Regions from separate parts of the Streptomyces sp. NPDC006739 genome, predicted to be linked through region 2. Evidence: riboswitches for the same ligand, from Rfam matches in the RefSeq annotation. Region 2 holds a riboswitch; each other region holds the start of a gene.
The links. Region 2 has a riboswitch for cyclic di-AMP ahead of ACFYMM_RS32010 (C40 family peptidase). Riboswitches for the same ligand answer to the same signal wherever they lie in the genome.
Positions count from the first base shown of each region.

Region 1: linked by a shared signal. The riboswitch ahead of ACFYMM_RS02550 (NlpC/P60 family protein) and the one ahead of ACFYMM_RS32010 (C40 family peptidase) in region 2 are both predicted to bind cyclic di-AMP.
Region 3: linked by a shared signal. The riboswitch ahead of ACFYMM_RS30185 (transglycosylase family protein) and the one ahead of ACFYMM_RS32010 (C40 family peptidase) in region 2 are both predicted to bind cyclic di-AMP.

Region 1 covers NZ_JBIAGM010000001.1:551,282-557,070, forward strand. Annotated here, with positions in the region: gene pcrA (DNA helicase PcrA) at 1-2,203, opposite strand, end outside; cyclic di-AMP (ydaO/yuaA leader) riboswitch at 2,433-2,608, shown strand; gene ACFYMM_RS02550 (NlpC/P60 family protein) at 2,616-3,800, shown strand; partial or broken gene ACFYMM_RS02555 (tellurite resistance/C4-dicarboxylate transporter family protein) at 3,847-4,792, shown strand; gene ACFYMM_RS02560 (hypothetical protein) at 4,770-5,123, opposite strand; gene ACFYMM_RS02565 (NlpC/P60 family protein) at 5,585-5,789, shown strand, end outside.
Region 2 covers NZ_JBIAGM010000020.1:17,662-23,450, forward strand. Annotated here, with positions in the region: gene ACFYMM_RS32000 (ATP-dependent Clp protease proteolytic subunit) at 85-732, shown strand; gene ACFYMM_RS32005 (hypothetical protein) at 740-1,048, shown strand; cyclic di-AMP (ydaO/yuaA leader) riboswitch at 1,352-1,574, shown strand; gene ACFYMM_RS32010 (C40 family peptidase) at 1,578-2,051, shown strand; gene ACFYMM_RS32015 (ATP-binding protein) at 2,114-2,572, opposite strand; gene ACFYMM_RS32020 (helix-turn-helix domain-containing protein) at 2,796-3,656, shown strand; gene ACFYMM_RS32025 (DUF397 domain-containing protein) at 3,666-3,890, shown strand; gene ACFYMM_RS32030 (8-amino-7-oxononanoate synthase) at 3,943-5,070, opposite strand; gene bioB (biotin synthase BioB) at 5,217-5,789, shown strand, end outside.
Region 3 covers NZ_JBIAGM010000017.1:138,027-143,815, reverse strand. Annotated here, with positions in the region: gene ACFYMM_RS30200 (DUF501 domain-containing protein) at 1-318, opposite strand, end outside; gene ACFYMM_RS30195 (septum formation initiator family protein) at 341-817, opposite strand; gene eno (phosphopyruvate hydratase) at 1,020-2,306, opposite strand; gene ACFYMM_RS30185 (transglycosylase family protein) at 2,659-3,363, opposite strand; cyclic di-AMP (ydaO/yuaA leader) riboswitch at 3,367-3,553, opposite strand; gene ACFYMM_RS30180 (transglycosylase family protein) at 3,736-4,776, opposite strand; gene ACFYMM_RS30175 (cytochrome P450) at 4,945-5,789, opposite strand, start outside.

The DNA.
Region 1 (5,789 bases), on a different contig from region 2:
GGGCCGTCGCACCCGTCCGCTTCCACTCCACATGGGCCGCCGGGATCTCCTCCAGGAACCGGGAGGGCGGGTTGTACGACGGCTGCCCCCAGGCGCTGCGCATCGCCGACCTGGTCAGATACAGCCGCTCCCGCGCGCGCGTGATGCCGACGTAGGCCAGACGGCGCTCCTCCTCCAGCTCCTTGGCCTGGCCGAGGGCGCGCATGTGCGGGAAGACACCGTCCTCCATGCCGGTCAGGAAGACCACCGGGAACTCCAGGCCCTTGGCGGTGTGCAGGGTCATCAGCGTGATGACACCGTCGCCGTCCTCCTCGTCGGGAATCTGGTCGGAGTCGGCGACGAGGGCGACCCGCTCCAGGAAGTCGGAGAGTCCGCCCGCCGTCTCGCCCTCGCCGGACTCCTGCTCGAACTCCAGCGCGACGGCCGCGAGTTCCTGGAGGTTCTCGATGCGGGTCTCGTCCTGCGGGTCGGTGGAGGCCTGCAACTCCGCGAGGTAGCCGGTGCGTTCGAGGACGGCTTCCAGGACGGTCGCCGGTCCCGCGCCGGACTCGACGATCGTCCGCAGCTCGTCCATCAGCACGTTGAACCGCTTGACGGCGTTGGCCGACCGCGCGGCCATGCCGTACGCCTCGTCGACCCGCTTCAGGGCCTGCGGGAAGCTGATCTTCTCGCGCTGGGAGAGGGCGTCGATCATCGCCTCGGCGCGGTCGCCGATGCCGCGCTTGGGCACGTTGAGGATGCGGCGCAGCGGGACCGAGTCCTCGGGGTTGGACAGCACCCGGAGGTAGGCCAGGACGTCCCGGACCTCCTTGCGCTCGTAGAAGCGGACCCCGCCGACGACCTTGTAGGGCAGGCCGACGCGGATGAAGACCTCTTCGAAGACGCGGGACTGGGCGTTCGTACGGTAGAAGACGGCGACGTCGCCCGCCTTCGCCTCGCCCGCGTCCGTGAGGCGGTCTATCTCGTCGGCGACGAACTGGGCCTCGTCGTGCTCGGTGTCGGCGACGTACCCGGTGATGCGGGCGCCCGCGCCCGCGTTGGTCCACAGGTTCTTCGGGCGGCGCGACTCGTTGCGCTCGATGACCGCGTTGGCGGCGGAGAGGATGGTCTGGGTGGAGCGGTAGTTCTGCTCCAGCAGGATCGTCGTCGCGTCCGGGTAGTCCTCCTCGAACTGGAGGATGTTGCGGATCGTGGCGCCGCGGAAGGCGTAGATCGACTGGTCTGCGTCACCCACCACGCACAGCTCGGCGGGCGACAGGCCGTCCGGGCCCGACGGTACGTCCACCGGGTGTTCGGCGGTGCCGACCAGCTCGCGTACCAGGGCGTACTGGGCGTGGTTGGTGTCCTGGTACTCGTCGACCAGGACGTGCCGGAAGCGTCGGCGGTAGTGCTCGGCGACGTCGGGGAAGGCGCGCAGCAGGTTGACCGTCGTCATGATCAGGTCGTCGAAGTCGAGGGCGTTGGCCTCACGGAGACGGGACTGGTACATGGCGTAGGCCTGCGCGAGGGTCTTCTCGAAGCCGTCGGTGGCTTGCGCGGCGAAGTCCTCCTCGTCGATCAGCTCGTTCTTCAGGTTGGAGATCTTGGCGCTGAAGGACTTCGGCGGGAAGCGCTTGGGGTCGAGTTCCAGGTCCCGGCAGACCAGGGCCATCAGGCGCTTGCTGTCGGCCGCGTCGTAGATCGAGAAGGACGACGTGAAGCCGAGCCTCTTGCTCTCCCGGCGCAGGATGCGCACGCACGCGCTGTGGAAGGTCATCACCCACATCGCGTTCGCGCGCGGGCCGACGAGGTGCTCGACGCGCTCCTTCATCTCGCCCGCGGCCTTGTTGGTGAAGGTGATCGCGAGGACCTGGCCCGGGTGCACCTGCCGCTCGGCGAGCAGATGGGCGATGCGGTGGGTGAGCACCCGGGTCTTGCCGGAGCCGGCGCCGGCCACGATGAGCAGCGGGGATCCGGCGTGCACGACGGCGGCGCGCTGGTTCTCGTTCAGCCCCTCCAGCAGGGCGGCCGCGTCGAGGGCCGGGCGCGGGGCGCCGTCCCGGTAGTAGGCGTCCCGGTCCGGCGGCGCGTCGAACCGGCCACCGAACAGATCGTCCGGAAGCGATTCCGGAGCGTGGTCGTCCTCGGGTGGCGGGGGCTCCTCCTCGTGGCCGCGGGGGGCCTGGAGGTCGGCCAGGAAGCTGTCGTCAAAGAGGCTGCTCATCGCTCTCCGAGTCTAGGGCGCCGCACCGACAACCGACGGCCGCCCCGGGAACTTGGCCGGACCCCGCAGCTCCCACACTGTGGAACCGCACCGTCACCGAGACGCGATTTTGCCCTTGGGTCACGAATACGTATCGGACATATCTCGCACCAGCCTTCACATCAGTCACACGAGTTGGCTACCGTTCCGTCGGGCCGCACGACCGTCCTCCGGCGAACCTCGCCGGGCCGCGCGGCCTCCGCCGAGTCCGGCGTGCCCCCAGTGCGGCGCCCGGAGCCGGGGACCCACACCGACCTTGGGGTGAATCGGCGCAACTCCCTTCGGGGACGCGGCCGTAGGGCAACCCTTCCGAACCACCCGCCCGAACCCGACAGCTAACTCGGTAGGCGGATCATGGAAGGAGTCGCCTCCCTTGGCGTCGCACCGCAAGCGCCCCGCCGGTCCGCGTGCAGCAGGCATACGCACGCCCGCCCTGGCCACCGCCGCCCTGACCTCCGTGGCCATGTTCTCCCAGACGGCGAGCGCCACGCCGTCCGCCGACGGGAACAAGCCGAGCCTGGAGGAGGTGGAGAAGAAGGTCGACGACCTCTACCGCCAGGCGGAGTCGGCGACCGAGAAGTACGACGCGGCCAAGGAGAAGACCGGCAGGCAGCGCAGGCGCGTCGACACCCTCCTCGACGACGTGGCCCGCCGCACGGACAGGCTCAACAAGGCGCGCGAGGAGCTGGGCTCGTACGCCGCCGCGCAGTACCGGACCGGGGCCACCACCCCCGGCACGGCAACCTTCCTGCTCGCGGACAGCCCGCAGGACTACTTCGACCAGAGCCAGCTGATGAGCCGGCTCACCTCACGGGAGAAGGGCGCGGTCGACGACTACGTCACCCAGCAGTCCGCGACCATGGTCAAGCGCCAGGAGGCCGCCGACAGCCTGCGGACGCTGACCCGGTCGCAGAGTGACCTGCAGACCGCCAAGGCCACCGTCCAGAACAAGCTCGCCTCCGCGCGCGAACTGCTGTCCGAGCTGACGGCCCGGGAGAAGGCGCGGCTGGCGGCGATCGAGAAGCAGAAGCAGCAGGAGGCGGCGCGCCAGGCGGCCGAGCTGGCGAAGCGGCAGGCGGCCGAGCGGACGTCCGGCCAGGACAGCGGCGCGTCCACGTCGGCAGGCACGTCCACGTCGACGGGCACGTCCACATCGACGGGCACGTCCACATCGAACGGCACGTCCCCGTCCTCGAACACCACCCAGGCCGACAAGGCCCTCGCCTTCGCCCGCGCGCAGATCGGCAAGCCGTACGTGTGGGGCGCCACCGGCCCCGGGTCCTACGACTGCTCCGGCCTGACCCAGGCCGCCTGGAAGGCCGCCGGCGTCAGCCTCCCGCGCACCACCTACGACCAGGTGAACGCGGGCACCACCGTCTCCCTCGCCGACGCGCGGCCCGGTGATCTGATCTTCTTCTACGACGACATCAGCCACGTCGGCCTCTACATCGGCAACGGCATGATGATCCACGCCCCGAAGCCCGGCGCCTACGTCCGCGAGGAGTCGGTCTACTACGGCGGCGAATCGATCATCCACAGCGTGGTGCGACCGGCCTGAGCCGCTGGGCAGGGCCTAGCATCGGCGCAGGTACGGGACCTCGGAGCTGCGCGAGTGGTGGGCTCGACGGCCGCCCGCGGCCGGGGCCGCCGTCATGGCGACCGGTGTCCTGTCGGTGGCGCTGCTGCTGACCGGCGACGAGGTGTGGTCCCCGGATCGCACTCGCGTCGGCGTGCGCCGCGTGGCCGGGACTGGCCGCGGACTTCGTCGTACGGCTGCTGGGCGACCGGCGGCGGTGGCTGGCGGAGGCCCGGACGCCGGGCGCGCTCACCGCCGTGGCCGCCACCACGGTGCTCGGCACGCGGATCGCGGCGCCGGACCGGGCGCTCGCCGGCATGGCGCTGCTCGCACTGGCGGCGGCCCTGTGGCCGCCGCTGCTGCTCCTCGTCGTACGGCACTGGCGGCGGCGCATGTCCGGAGCGGTGTTCCTGGTCTGTGTGGCCGCCCAGGGGCTGGCCGTGCCGGCCGCCGCGCTGGCCGCGGCCGAGGCGACGGCCTGACTCGCGCACACGGCGCTGGTGCTGTTCTGGGCGGGCCTGGCGCTCTACGGTCTCGCGCTGCCCCGCTTCGATCCCCGGCAGGTGGCCGAGGGGGCCGGCGACCACTGGATCGCGGGCGGTGCGCTCGCGATCTCGGCGCTGGCCGACGCGCAACTGGTCTCCGCCGGCAGCACGCGCCTGTATCTGTGGAACGGGGACGACCGGGGTGTCCTGCGCGCCGTGACGGTCGCGCTGCTCGCCCCCGGGCCGGCCGGGTACGCCCTGCTACTGGTCGCCGAGGTGGTGTGGCGGCGGCCCGGCTACGACATGCGGCGCTGGTCGACGGCCTTCCCGATGGGGATGACGGCGGCGGCGACGCTGTCCGTCGCCGCCGCCTCCAGGATCCCGCTGCTCGAGGGGCCGGGCCGGGTGCTGACGTGGTTGGCGGTGGCGGTCTGGCCGGCGGTCGCCGCCGGTGCGGCGACGGGGCTCAGGTCCACAGCACGGCGATGAAGACGTTCGCCATGGTGAGGCCGCCGACCAGCGCGAACTGGCTCTTGTCCACCGTCTCCTCGTCGCGCTTGACGTAGACGAGCCCCAGGATCACGATCAGCAGGGCCAGCTTCACGCCGATCTTGATCGTGTTGACGTGGTGGTGGTCGGCCTGGTTGAGGCCGACCAGGGCGACGCCGGTGACCAGCATGGTCAGCGCGCCGTGCAGCATGCCGGGGACGAAGCGGGCCGTGCCCCGGCCCATCGCCTTCATCTGGGTGAGGAAGCCGCCGAGCAGCGCGGCGATGCCGATGATGTGCAGGCCGACGAAGAGATGGATGAGTACGTCCATGAGGCCGGAGCCTAATCAGACACCCCGGGGCCACCTCTCACCGGGGCCCTCGGCCGGGCCCGGCAGCGGCGGGGGCGGGGCGGCCGCGGGGGCAGCGGCGGGGCGCACCGAGGCGCGCATATATGCGCCCATAGCAGCGGACGGTCCCCGCCCGCCCCGGAAACCCGCGCATCGGTCACCACGCTGCGTGAAGCAAACGACTCGCGGGCGGCACGTCGGTCACGTTCGGTCATCCGACGTCCCGTGGAGACAGTTCCGCACAATGCGTTACCAGGTCGTCACAGACCGGTTTAGCGTCCTCCCCCAGGTGACCGGCTTCCCACCGCCGCCCGGGCCAGGGGCGGCTGCCGGTCACCTCCGCCGAGAAAGCCCGGTGGTGGCCCGTTCCCCCTGTGCGGGCCGCCGCCGGGTGCGTGAACCCCTCGGTCGTACGAGGCGTACGGAAGGACGTGACGGTCCAGGTGGCAGCGCACCGCAAGCCCCGACAGCGCTCGCTCGGCGGAACCACGGCCCGCACGGCCGTCACCATCGCCCTGGCGGGCGCGGCCACCGCGACCGGCTTCGACGGGACGGGGCACGCCGACCCTGAACTGACACCGGCGCAGGTGAAGGCCAAGGTGGACAAGCTGTACCAGGAGGCGGAGGCCGCCACCGAGAAGTACGACG
Region 2 (5,789 bases):
GCACCCATCATAACGTCACGTACGTACTGTACATTTTGTACAGACGCTGAGCCGTAGGAGGCTCCGCCCGAGGAGGGGTATGCCATGCCCGCACCGTTCACCCGGCCGTCCGCCCGCTACGTCCTGCCCGAGTTCACCGAGCGCACGAGCCAGGGACAGCGCACGCTCGACCCGTACGCCAAGCTGCTCCAGGAGCGCATCGTCTTCCTCGGCACGCCCATCGACGACATCTCGGCGAACGACGTGATGGCACAGCTGATGTACCTCGAACACGCGGATCCGGACCGGCCCGTCGCGCTGTACATCAACTCCCCGGGCGGCTCGTTCAGCGCGATGACGGCGATCTACGACACGATGCGGTACGTCACCTGCGACGTGGACACCCTCTGCCTGGGGCAGGCCGTCTCCTCGGCCGCGGTGCTGCTCGCGGCCGGCACACCGGGCAGGCGGCAGGTGCTGCCGGGCGCCCGCGTGGTCGTCCAGCAGCCCTCGCTGGACGAGCCGGTGCGGGGCCAGCCCAGCGATCTGGTCCTGCAGGCGGAGGAAATGGTGCGGGTCCGCGCACTGCTGGAGGAGATGCTCGTCCGGCACACCGGGCGCACCCCGGAGCAGGTGCGGGAGGATCTTGAGCGGGATCTCGTGCTGGACGCGCCTGGCGCGTTGGAGTACGGGGTGGTGGATGGGATCGTCCCCAGCCACAGGATCCCGCCCGGCACCCCGGACGCGAGGTGAGCCGCAGATGCTGCCACCGGAACTGCCGCCGCTGCCCGCGCTGACCCGGGCCGAGGGTGAGTTGATCGACCGTTACCTTGAGGCGGTCGACCTGCTGGGCCGGATCAACCCAGCTCAGCACGGCGACACCTACAGCGGTCTGCGGGCCGCCCAGGCGCTGGTGCGCAAGGCGGCCGAGCTGCGCGACGCGCTCGCCCTGATGCACCGGCGGGGCGAGGCGGAGTTGCACGCGGCCACCTTGGCGCGGGCGCTGCGGGTGCTGGACGGCGAGCGCCGTACCGCGCGCGTCACCGTGCCCCCGGACGGCGCCGGTTGACGCTTGCACCCGCGCCACTGAACTGAAACGACCCAAAAGACGTACCCCTGTTCGGACTAGCCGCGCATCCTTTTTCCGGTGTTCCGATGTTGCGAAGAGGCCCGTACGAAAACCGCGGGAAGCGACATCTGCCCTGGTCAGAGGCTGCGCTGCCGTCCCGTCAGGGGCTCGCACCCAGTGCTGTCCACCCAATTGGGCGAGTGGTGAGTAACACCACAAATCCCCGGTTGCGTTGGGATTTTCGTACAGCTGTGGGTGAAGATCCCTGTCTGACGACAAGCCCCCGCCACAGCGGCGGGGCGGTCCGTGCGGACGCCGAATCCTGCCGCCGCCCGGATGACCGGTCGACAGGAGTGGATCGGCAGGAGTGGAGGACCCAGGCAAGACGGGTCGCCGGAACGGACGTTCACCAGTCCATCTGTTCGTTCCGAGCGGTCCTTGGGGTGAAGCCGTGGCAACGCGGCCGGGCAACTTCGCCAGCCCGAATCCGACAGGTCATCCTTCACAGGCGGCTGACGAAGGGTTGCGCATGACTGCGCTCAATCGTGTCCCGTCGCTGATGGTCCGGGCCGGTACGGCCTCGGCCTTCGCCATCGCCGCCGTCGGCGGCTCGGTCGTGGTCCCGGGTGTCGCCACCGACGCCTCGGCCGCGACCGTGGCCACCAAGGCGCTGCAGATCGCGGCGTCCAAGAAGGGATCCCCGTACGCGTGGGGCGCCACCGGGCCCCGCAGGTTCGACTGCTCCGGGCTGACGCTGTACTCGTTCAAGAAGGCGGGCAAGACCCTGCCCCGGACGGCCGCCCAGCAGTACAACAAGACCCGCCACATCTCGGCCGGCAACCGCCAGGCCGGGGATCTGGTGTTCTTCCACTCGGGGTCCAGCGTCTACCACGTCGGCATCTACGCCGGGAAGGGAAAGATCTGGCACGCCCCGAGGACCGGGGACGTGGTGCGGCTGCAGAAGATCTGGACCAGCAGCGTCTGGTACGGCCGGGTGAACTGACCCGGACGGGCCGTCACGGGCCCGATGAGCAAGGGGCGGCGGAGCCAGGGCCCGGCAAGGCCCTACGGCTCCTGCTGCCCCGCCGTCGTCACCGGGTGGGCGCGGACGGTCCAGGGCAGTTCGATGGAGACGGTCTTGCCCCCTTCACGGGTCGGCCGGACCCGCATCCGGCCGCCGCACTCCGCGGTGAGCCAGCGGATGATGACCATGCCGCGCCCGTTGTCCTGCTGCACCGCGGCGGGAAGTCTCTTCGGGAAGCGCGGGTGACTGTCCGTCACCCCGATGCGCAGCTGTTCGTCGCGGTGGAGGGCGATGTCCACCGTGAAGGTGGGCGACTGGCCGAAGGTGTGCTGGACGGCGTTGGTGACGAGCTCCGAGACGATGAGCCGTACGGTGTCGGCCGCTTCCGTGTCCGAGGGCAGGCCCCATTCGGCGAGCGTGCCCACCACGTACGAACGGGCCGCGGAGACCGAGGCGGGATCGCTCGGCAGGGTGACGGATGCTTCCAGATGGTCTGCCATGGCGACGTCGTCCCTTTCCCGCGGGACCGCAGTCCACAAGCAGCGGATGGTTCGAGTACGGTCCCGGACTGGTGCTTCGCCGCCAGACTGCCATCAGCGGACGGTCACGACGAGCGATCCACCGAGATATGCATATATCTGTCGCTCGAAGCGGTGAACTCTGCGACGGCAGACGGTATTCGGGCGGCCCGTAAGGAGTAATGGCGAGTAAGGAGTTGGCCCCATGCAGAACGGTCCCGCGGTGCGCCGCCGGAAACTGGGCGCGGAACTGCGCGCGCTGCGCACCGGCGCGGGTCTCACCAGCGGTGAGGCGGCCCGTCTGGTGGGCTGGCACCAGTCGAAGGTCAGCCGTATCGAGACCGGCGCCAGTGGCGTGAAACCGGCCGATGTGCGGTTACTCCTGGACGCCTACGGGGTCCGCGACGGCCAACTGCGCGAGTTGCTGCTGGTGTTGGCGGGTTCGGAGGACAGACGCGGCCGGCATCACTGGTGGCACGCCTACCGGGGGGTGCTGCCGCCCACCTACCGGGACTTCATCAGCCTGGAGTCGCAGGCCGGCGGGATGCGCACGCTGGAGACCTCGGTCGTCCCGGGGCTGCTGCAGACGCCCGAGTACGCCCGCGCGGTGACCCGGGCGGCCGTGGACGCGCTGGACGAGGAGGGGCTCGACGCGCTCGTCGAGGTGCGTCTGGCCAGGCAGGACGTGCTGCGCCGGGATCCTCCGCTGGTTCTGGACGCCGTACTGGACGAGGCCGTGCTGCGGCGCGAGGTCGGCGGTCCCGAGGTGATGGCGCGGCAGCTGGAGCGGCTGATGGAGGCGGCGCGGCTGCCCCAGGTCAGGCTCCAGGTCCTGCCGTTCGCCGCCGGGGCACACATCGGCCTCACCGGCCCTTTCGTTATTTTCTCATTTCCGAGCACTTCTGATCTGGACGTGGTTGTTCTAGACCAGTTGACGAGTAGCCTCTACCTCGAACGGAAAGAAGACCTCCAGGCCTACTCGGAGGCCTTCAACGCTCTTCAGGCCCTGGCCCTTTCACCCGAGGACACGTTGGATCACATCGCCGGGATAGGTGACGGCGCGTAAGGAGGCACCATGACCGCAATGCCTCGGAACGTACCTTCCAGTACCGATCTGCACGACGTGCGCTGGCTGCGCAGCAGCTACAGCACGGGAGCGAACAACTGCGTGGAGACGGCCCGGCCGCACTCCGGTCCGCTGACCGGGCTGCTCGCCGTGCGCGACTCCAAGGACCCGGCCGGACCCGCGCTGCTCTTCTCCCCCGGGAGCTGGGCGGACTTCGTCGCCGCACTCCGATGACCGGGTACTGACCGGTTCCCGCCCGGGCGACGCACGGCCGTGTCACGCCGACTCATGGTCGCGTCTCGCCGATCACACGTACAGCGCGTTCGATCTCGGCCCCGGAGAGGTCCGCGCGGGCGGTCAGCCGCAGCCGTGAGATGCCGTCGGGCACGGAAGGAGGACGGAAGCAGCCCACGGCCAGGCCTGCCGTACGGCAGTCGGCCGCCCAGCGCACGGCCCCCTCCGGGGACGGTGCCCGCACGGAGACCACCGCGGCGTCCGGACGCACCGCCTCCAGACCCGCGGCGGTCAGGCGCGCGTGCAGTTCCGCGGCCACCGCGCGGGCCCGCGCCGCCCGCTCCGGCTCACGGCGCAGCAGCCTGAGCGCCGCCAGCGCCGCGCCCGCCGCCGCCGGGGCCAGACCGGTGTCGAAGATGAACGTCCGGGCCGCGTTGACCAGGTGGTCGACGACCCGGGCGGGGCCGAGCACCACACCGCCCTGGCTGCCCAGCGACTTGGACAGCGTGGCGGTGACGACGACGTCCCCGTCCCCGGCGAGTCCGGCCGCGTACGGGGCTCCCCGGCCGCCGTCGCCCAGCACGCCGAGCCCGTGCGCGTCGTCCACGACCAGCCCCGCGCCGTGTTCCCGGCACGCCCGGGCCAGCTCGGCCAGGGGCGCCGCGTCTCCGTCGACCGAGAACACCGTGTCGGAGACGACGACCGCGGGTCCCTCGTGGGTGCCCAGCACCTTGCGCACCCCGTCCGGGTCGGCGTGGCCGACCACCTGGGTGGCGCCCCGGGCGAGCCGGCAGCCGTCGATGAGCGAGGCGTGGTTGCCCGCGTCGGAGACGATGAGCGAGCCGTGCGGGCCCAGCGTGGTCACCGCGGCGAGGTTGGCGGCGTAGCCGGAGGAGAAGACCAGGGCCGCCTCGAAGCCGCAGAAGTCGGCCAGCTCGCGCTCCAGCTCCGTGTGCAGCTCGGTGGTGCCGGTGACCAGGCGGGAGCCGGTGGAGCCGCCGCCCCAGGTGCGGGCGGCGGCGGCCGCGCCCTCGGCGACCTCGGGATGGCGGGCCAGGCCCAGGTAGTCGTTGCTCGCGAGGTCCAGGAGCGGCGAGCGGGCCGCCCGGGGCCTGAGGGTCCGCACCAGTCCGGCGCGGCGGCGCTGCTCCGCCTGGTCGTCGATCCAGCCGAACGCCATGGGTCCTCCGGGGCTTTGTAGGTAGCGGACAGACACTAACCGGACGGACGGCCACCCACTGTGTGGCAATACCCACACGTCGAACCGTCTCTGTTGTGCAAACTCTCCTTGGCCCGGAGCGCTCGCGTAGGACAGGATCGGGCCTCATGGACCTGCTGAACACGCTGGTGGACAAGGGGCTTCGGCGCGAGCTGCCGACCCGCGAGGAAGCACTCGCCGTACTGGCCACCTCCGACGACGACGTGCTCGATGTGGTGGCCGCGGCCGGCAAGGTGCGCCGGCACTGGTTCGGCCGGCGCGTGAAACTGAACTACCTGATCAACCTCAAGTCGGGCCTGTGCCCGGAGGACTGCTCGTACTGCTCCCAGCGGCTCGGCTCCACGGCCGACATCCTCAAGTACACCTGGATCAAGCCCGACGAGGCCACCCAGGCCGCCGCCGCGGGCCTGGCCGGAGGCGCCAAGCGGGTGTGCCTGGTGGCCAGCGGGCGCGGTCCGACGGACCGGGACGTGGCCCGGGTCTCCGAGACCATCAAGGCCATCAAGGAGGGCAACGAGGGCGTCGAGGTGTGTGCCTGTCTCGGGCTGCTCTCCGACGGCCAGGCCGAGCGGCTGCGCGAGGCGGGCGCGGACGCGTACAACCACAACCTCAACACGTCCGAGGGGACGTACGCGGACATCACGACCACGCACACGTACGCCGATCGGGTGGACACGGTG
Region 3 (5,789 bases), on a different contig from region 2:
GTCCTCGTGCGCGGCGCGGTACGCGGCGGCCAGCTCCGGGTCGGTGGCCAGCCGCTCCGTCATCTCCTTCATCACGCCGTTCGCCTCCAGCGTGCCGATGGCGGAGGACGCCTTCGGGCACGTCAGGTAGTACAGCGTGGGGAAGGGGGTGCCGTCGGGGAGCCGGGGGGCCGTCTCCACGACGTCCGGCTGCCCGCAGGGGCACCGGTGGGCGATGGCGCGCAGGCCGCGCGGCGGGCGCCCGAGCTGCTGCTTGAAGGCCTCGACGTCCGCGTCGGTGGGTTCGGTGCGCGGGGTGGTCGGCGGAGGCGTTTCCACTACGAACTGTCTCTCTGGTCGGTCACTGGTCGGAGGCGTCGGACTTGTCGACCCCGTCCCAGACGTTGGCGTACCAGGGCCGGTCGGCGGCCCCGCGGTAGGCGCGGGACTGCTGGGCGGCTCCCGGGTCGATCACGATGTAACCGGTCTCGCCGGGCATCACATAGTGCAGCCGGCGCCGGATCTGCTGCTCGGCGTAGGCGTCGTCCTGCCAGCGTGCCTTGAGGTCGCGCAGTTGCTCGACCCGCTGCTGGGCCTTCTGCTGCTGCCGCTGCAGATCGGCGATCTGGGCGCGCTGGGAGACGTACTGCCGCATGGGATAGGCCAGGGCCACCACCATCGTGCACACCACGAGGGCGAGCAGCGCGGCGCGGCCGGTGAGCCGGGAGCGGCGGGCCTGCCGCTTGGTCTGGGAGCGGTAGACACGGGCCGCGGTCTGCTCGCCGAGCAGCCGCAGTCTGGTCGCGGTGGAGAAACGGTCCCGGTCCTTCACGGCCATCTGGCTCTCCGCCTCCCCAAGCCGCCGCTTCTCGGCAGTGCTCTGTGCCTGTGCTCTGTGCCTGTGCTCTGCTCTGTGCCTGTGCTGCGCGCCCGTGCTTCGTGCTGCACACGTGCGTACGTCCCCGGACACGGTACGGGACCGAGTACGGGGACGTACGTACGACTGGCTAAGGCTTACTCCGGGTTGAACCCGGTTTGGGTCAGCCCTTGAAGCGCGGGAAGGCGCTGCGGCCCGCGTACACCGCCGCGTCGTCGAGGATCTCCTCGATGCGCAGCAGCTGGTTGTACTTGGCGACGCGGTCCGAGCGGGCCGGGGCGCCGGTCTTGATCTGACCGCAGTTCACCGCGACGGCGAGGTCGGCGATGGTGACGTCCTCGGTCTCGCCGGAGCGGTGCGACATCATGCACTTGAAGCCGTTGCGCTGGGCCATCTCGACGGCGTCCAGGGTCTCGGTCAGCGAGCCGATCTGGTTCACCTTGACGAGCAGGGCGTTGGCGGTGCCCTCCTCGATGCCGCGGGCCAGGCGCTCGGGGTTGGTGACGAACAGGTCGTCGCCGACGATCTGGACCTTGTCGCCGAGCTTGTCGGTGATGACCTTCCAGCCGGCCCAGTCGTCCTCGAACAGCGGGTCCTCGATGGAGACCAGCGGGTAGTCCGCGACCAGCTCCTCGTAGTACTCGGTCATCTCGGCGGCCGAGCGGGACTTGCCCTCGAACTCGTACCTGCCGTCCTTGTAGAACTCGGACGCGGCGACGTCGAGGGCCAGCGCGATCTGCTCGCCGGGAACGTAACCGGCCTGCTTGACGGCCTCCAGGATGAGGTCCAGGGCGGCGCGGTTGGACTCCAGGTTCGGGGCGAAGCCGCCCTCGTCACCGAGACCGGTGGACAGGCCCTTGCCCTTCAGGACCTTCTTCAGGGTGTGGTAGACCTCGGCACCCCAGCGCAGGGCCTCGGAGAAGGACTCCGCGCCGATCGGGGCGATCATGAACTCCTGGATGTCCACGTTGGAGTCGGCGTGCGAGCCGCCGTTCAGGATGTTCATCATCGGCACCGGCAGCAGGTGCGCGTTCGGGCCGCCCAGGTAGCGGAAGAGGGGGAGGTCGCTGGCCTCGGAGGCGGCGTGGGCGACGGCGAGGGAGACGCCGAGGATGGCGTTGGCGCCGAGCGAGCCCTTGTTGTCGGTGGCGTCCAGGTCGAACATGGCCTGGTCGATCAGGCGCTGCTCGGTGGCGTCGTAGCCGACCAGCTCCGGGCCGATCTGCTCGATGACGGCGAGGACGGCCTTCTCGACACCCTTGCCCTGGTAGCGGTTCGGGTCACCGTCGCGCAGCTCGATGGCCTCGAAGGCACCGGTGGAGGCGCCGGACGGGACGGCGGCACGACCCGTGCTGCCGTCGTCGAGGCCGACCTCGACCTCGACCGTGGGGTTGCCTCGGGAGTCCAGGATTTCCCGGGCTACGACGACGTCGATGGACGGCACGAGCATCTCCTTCTTGGATGTGACGCTGTTGGTGCGGGGCTGTCTGCCTTGCGGCGGTGCCTTGCGACTAGAGCCTAACCGTCCCGGGGGCATCGGCCACCGACCGACCGCCCCGTGGACAAGGAGACGGTACCTATTGTTCACGTCCGGAACAAAGGGGGTCGGCGAAGAAGAGCGGATGGCGGGCGGGCGAAGAAAAAACCCCGCCCCGGTGCGTACGGGGGGGAACGCACCGGGGCGGGGGCCCGTGGGGACGGGAGGGGCGGCCCTCACGCGCTCTCCACCGTTGGGGGGCGGCGGAGGTGAGGACGCTGTGGTTCGGCTGTCGGCCGCGTATCGCCTCGGGGGCGGCCGTCGGTTACTTCAGGTGCAGCTGCTGGCCGGGGTAGATGAGGTTCGCGTCCTGGACGATGTCCTTGTTCAGCTGGAACAGCTTCTCCCAGCCACCGGCGACCTTGTGCTTCTCGGCGATGGAGCTGAGGGTGTCACCCTTGACGACCTTGTACTCGCCGTCGCCCTTCTTGACCTTCTTGCCGGTCGGGGTGGTGACGGTCTTGGTGGCGGCGGGACGCTCGCTGGAGCGGTTGGCGGCCTGCTGCTCGGTGGAGCGGGTGGTGGTGGCGCTCTTCGACGCGCTGGAGTTCGACGAACCGGAGTTCGACGAACCGGCCGCGCCGGCACCGTTGTAGGCGGCGCCGGACAGACCCGTGCCGCAGACCGGCCAGGCACCCTTGCCCTGGGCGGCGAGGACCTTCTCGGCGACGGATATCTGCTGGGCCTTGCTGGCCTGGTTGGCCTGCGCGGCGTACTGCGTGCCGCCGTACGCGGCCCAGGTGGAGGCGGAGAACTGCAGACCGCCGTAGTAGCCGTTCCCGGTGTTGATGGACCAGTTGCCGCCGGACTCGCACTGGGCGACGGTGTCCCACTCGGAGGCGGTGGCGGCGGAGGCGTTGCCGGCCGCCATCAGCGGGGCGGCGACGGCGGCGCCGGTGACACCGGCGAGTGCGATGACGCGAGTGGCCTTGGACGGACGACGGTGCTTGCCCTTGCCGGAAAACAGCATGGTGGATCCCCTCACCGACGCCTGCGAGGTGAGCTGTCGGGTTCGGGCCGGTTGAGTTGCCCGGCCACACCTCCCTGGGAGGCGTGGCTCCACCCCTAGCCGGTTCCGGTCGTGGGCCCCGAAGGGCCTCAACCACCGGACCCGGCACTTACCTTGGGTCCCCCGCTCCTGCCTACGGCGCTTGACGCGACGACTGTTCCCGGGCGGCCGCTGGCAGGATTCGGCGTTGCGACAGCCGGGGCTCGTGGTGACGAGCGGTCATGACCGTAGACAGGTGATCCGGCGAATTTCAAAGACGATCAGGGCTTCTGAGACTCATCCCACACTTTCACCAAACCGGACAATCGGCATGAAGTGGGGCGTCAACTCCGCCTACTTTTGGGCCGTTTCCGTACCGACTTCCAGGGTCTGACCGGGAGCGATGTTGTTCGGGTCGGTACCGATGGCCGCCTTGTTGGCCGCGTAGAGCGCGCGCCATCCGCCGTCGAGGCCGAGGGAGTCGGCGATGGAGGCGAGCGAGTCGCCGTCGCGGACGGTGTAGGTCCCGTCGGCGCGGGAGGCGTGACGGCCCGAGGCGTTGGAGCTTTGACCGTTTGTCACGCTTTTGTCCGTGACCTCGTCGGCACTGTCGCCACGGTGACGGCCGCCGCTGCTGAGCGCCCCGGTGTCGACCAGCGCCCAGGAACCGACGGTCTGCTGTGGATTGTCCGAGTCGTCGGCCTCGGGGGCGACCGTGGGCGAGCTGTCGGTTCCCTGCGAACTTCCGGATCCGGAAGATGCGGACTTGTCCGACTTCGTGCTGCCGGTGGGGGTGTCGGAGGTGCCACTTGCGGCCCCCTTGCCCGCGCTCTCCCCCTTGCCCGTGCTCGCCTTCGCACTCGGCGTCGGAGTGGCGGACGACGAGGAACCGGACGACTTGCCCGACGAGGAATCGGAGGAAGAGGACGAGTCGGACAGGCCCGAGGAGTCGGAGGAGCCCGAGGAGCCGGACGAGCCGCCGGATCCCGTGACGCCGGTGTCCACTGCGACCGAGCCGGAGTTGGAGGTGAGACCGGAGAGCAGGGCGCAGGTGGCCCACGGGGTGGTGCCCTGGTCGGCGAGGATCTTCTCGGCGACCGAGATCTGCTGCGAACGGCTGGCCTGGTCGGGCGTGGACGCGTAGTCGAGACCGCCGTACTTGTCCCAGTTGTCCTGGGTGATCTGGAGGCCTCCGTAGTATCCGTTTCCGGTGTCCGCGCTCCAGGAACCGCCGCTCTCGCACTGGGCCACCTTGTCCCATGTGGTGCCGTCGGCCGCGTTCGCGGAGGCGGCGCCGAGGAGCGGGATGGCGATGGCGGATCCGGTCACCCCGGCCGCGACGAGGAGGGCCGGAGCCTGACGGGGGCGACGGTGACGACCGTTCCCGGAGAGCATGCGGAAGCCTTTCGTGCGACAGCGGTGACCCGCGCGGCGGGTACTGTCGACACCGCCGCGCTGATGGGTGAACGTATCGGCAGACGATCACTTGTCACAAGTTAATGCCGCGCAGATCACGTGAAGATCACAGAGTTGAACTTCCCTCACGTCAGTGCGGCGCGGGCGCTAGCGGACCGGGCCGAACTCCACGGGAAGGGTGCGCAGCCCGCGCATGATGAGCCCTCCCCGCCAGCGCAATTCGGCAGGATCTTCCGCCAGTTGGAGATCGGGCAGCCGGGTGAGGAGAGTTGCCAGCGCGGTCTGTCCCTCCAGCCGGGCGAGCGGGGCGCCGAGGCAGTAGTGGATGCCGTGGCCGTACCCGAGATGCTGGTTGTCCCGGCGGGCGAGGTCCAGGGCGTCCGGGTCGGCGAACCGCTCCGGGTCCCGGTCGGCGGCCGCGAGCACGACGAGGACGGGGTCCCCGGACGCGATGTCCTGCCCCCCGAGGGTGAGCGGCCGGGTCGCGAACCGCCAGGTCGCGATCTCCACCGGGCCGTCGTAGCGCAGCAGTTCCTCGATGCCGGTCTCCAGCAGGTCCCGTTCGCCCCGGGCGAGGGACGCCTGGAGGCGGCGGCGCTGACCGGGGTGGCGAAGGAGCGCGTAGGTGCCGTTGCCGATGAGGTTGACGGTCGTCTCGAACCCGGCGAACAGCAGGATGAAGGCCATCGCCGCGGCCTCGTTCTCGGTGAGGTGCTCACCGTGGTCGGAGGCGCGGATGAGACCGGAGATCAGGTCCTCGCCGGGGGCTGGCGTGGCGGGCAGTGACTCGCGCTTGCGGTGGATCAGCTCGGCGAGATAGCCGCGCATCTTCTTGACCGACCGCGCGACCCCGCCGCGCGGCCCGCCCGCCTGACCGGCCTTCGTGTGGCGCAGCATCATGCCCGCCCAGTCACGGAAGTCGTCCTGGTCCTCGCGCGGGACGCCGAGCAGGTCGCAGATGGCGTAGATGGGCAGCGGGAAGGCGAACTCGT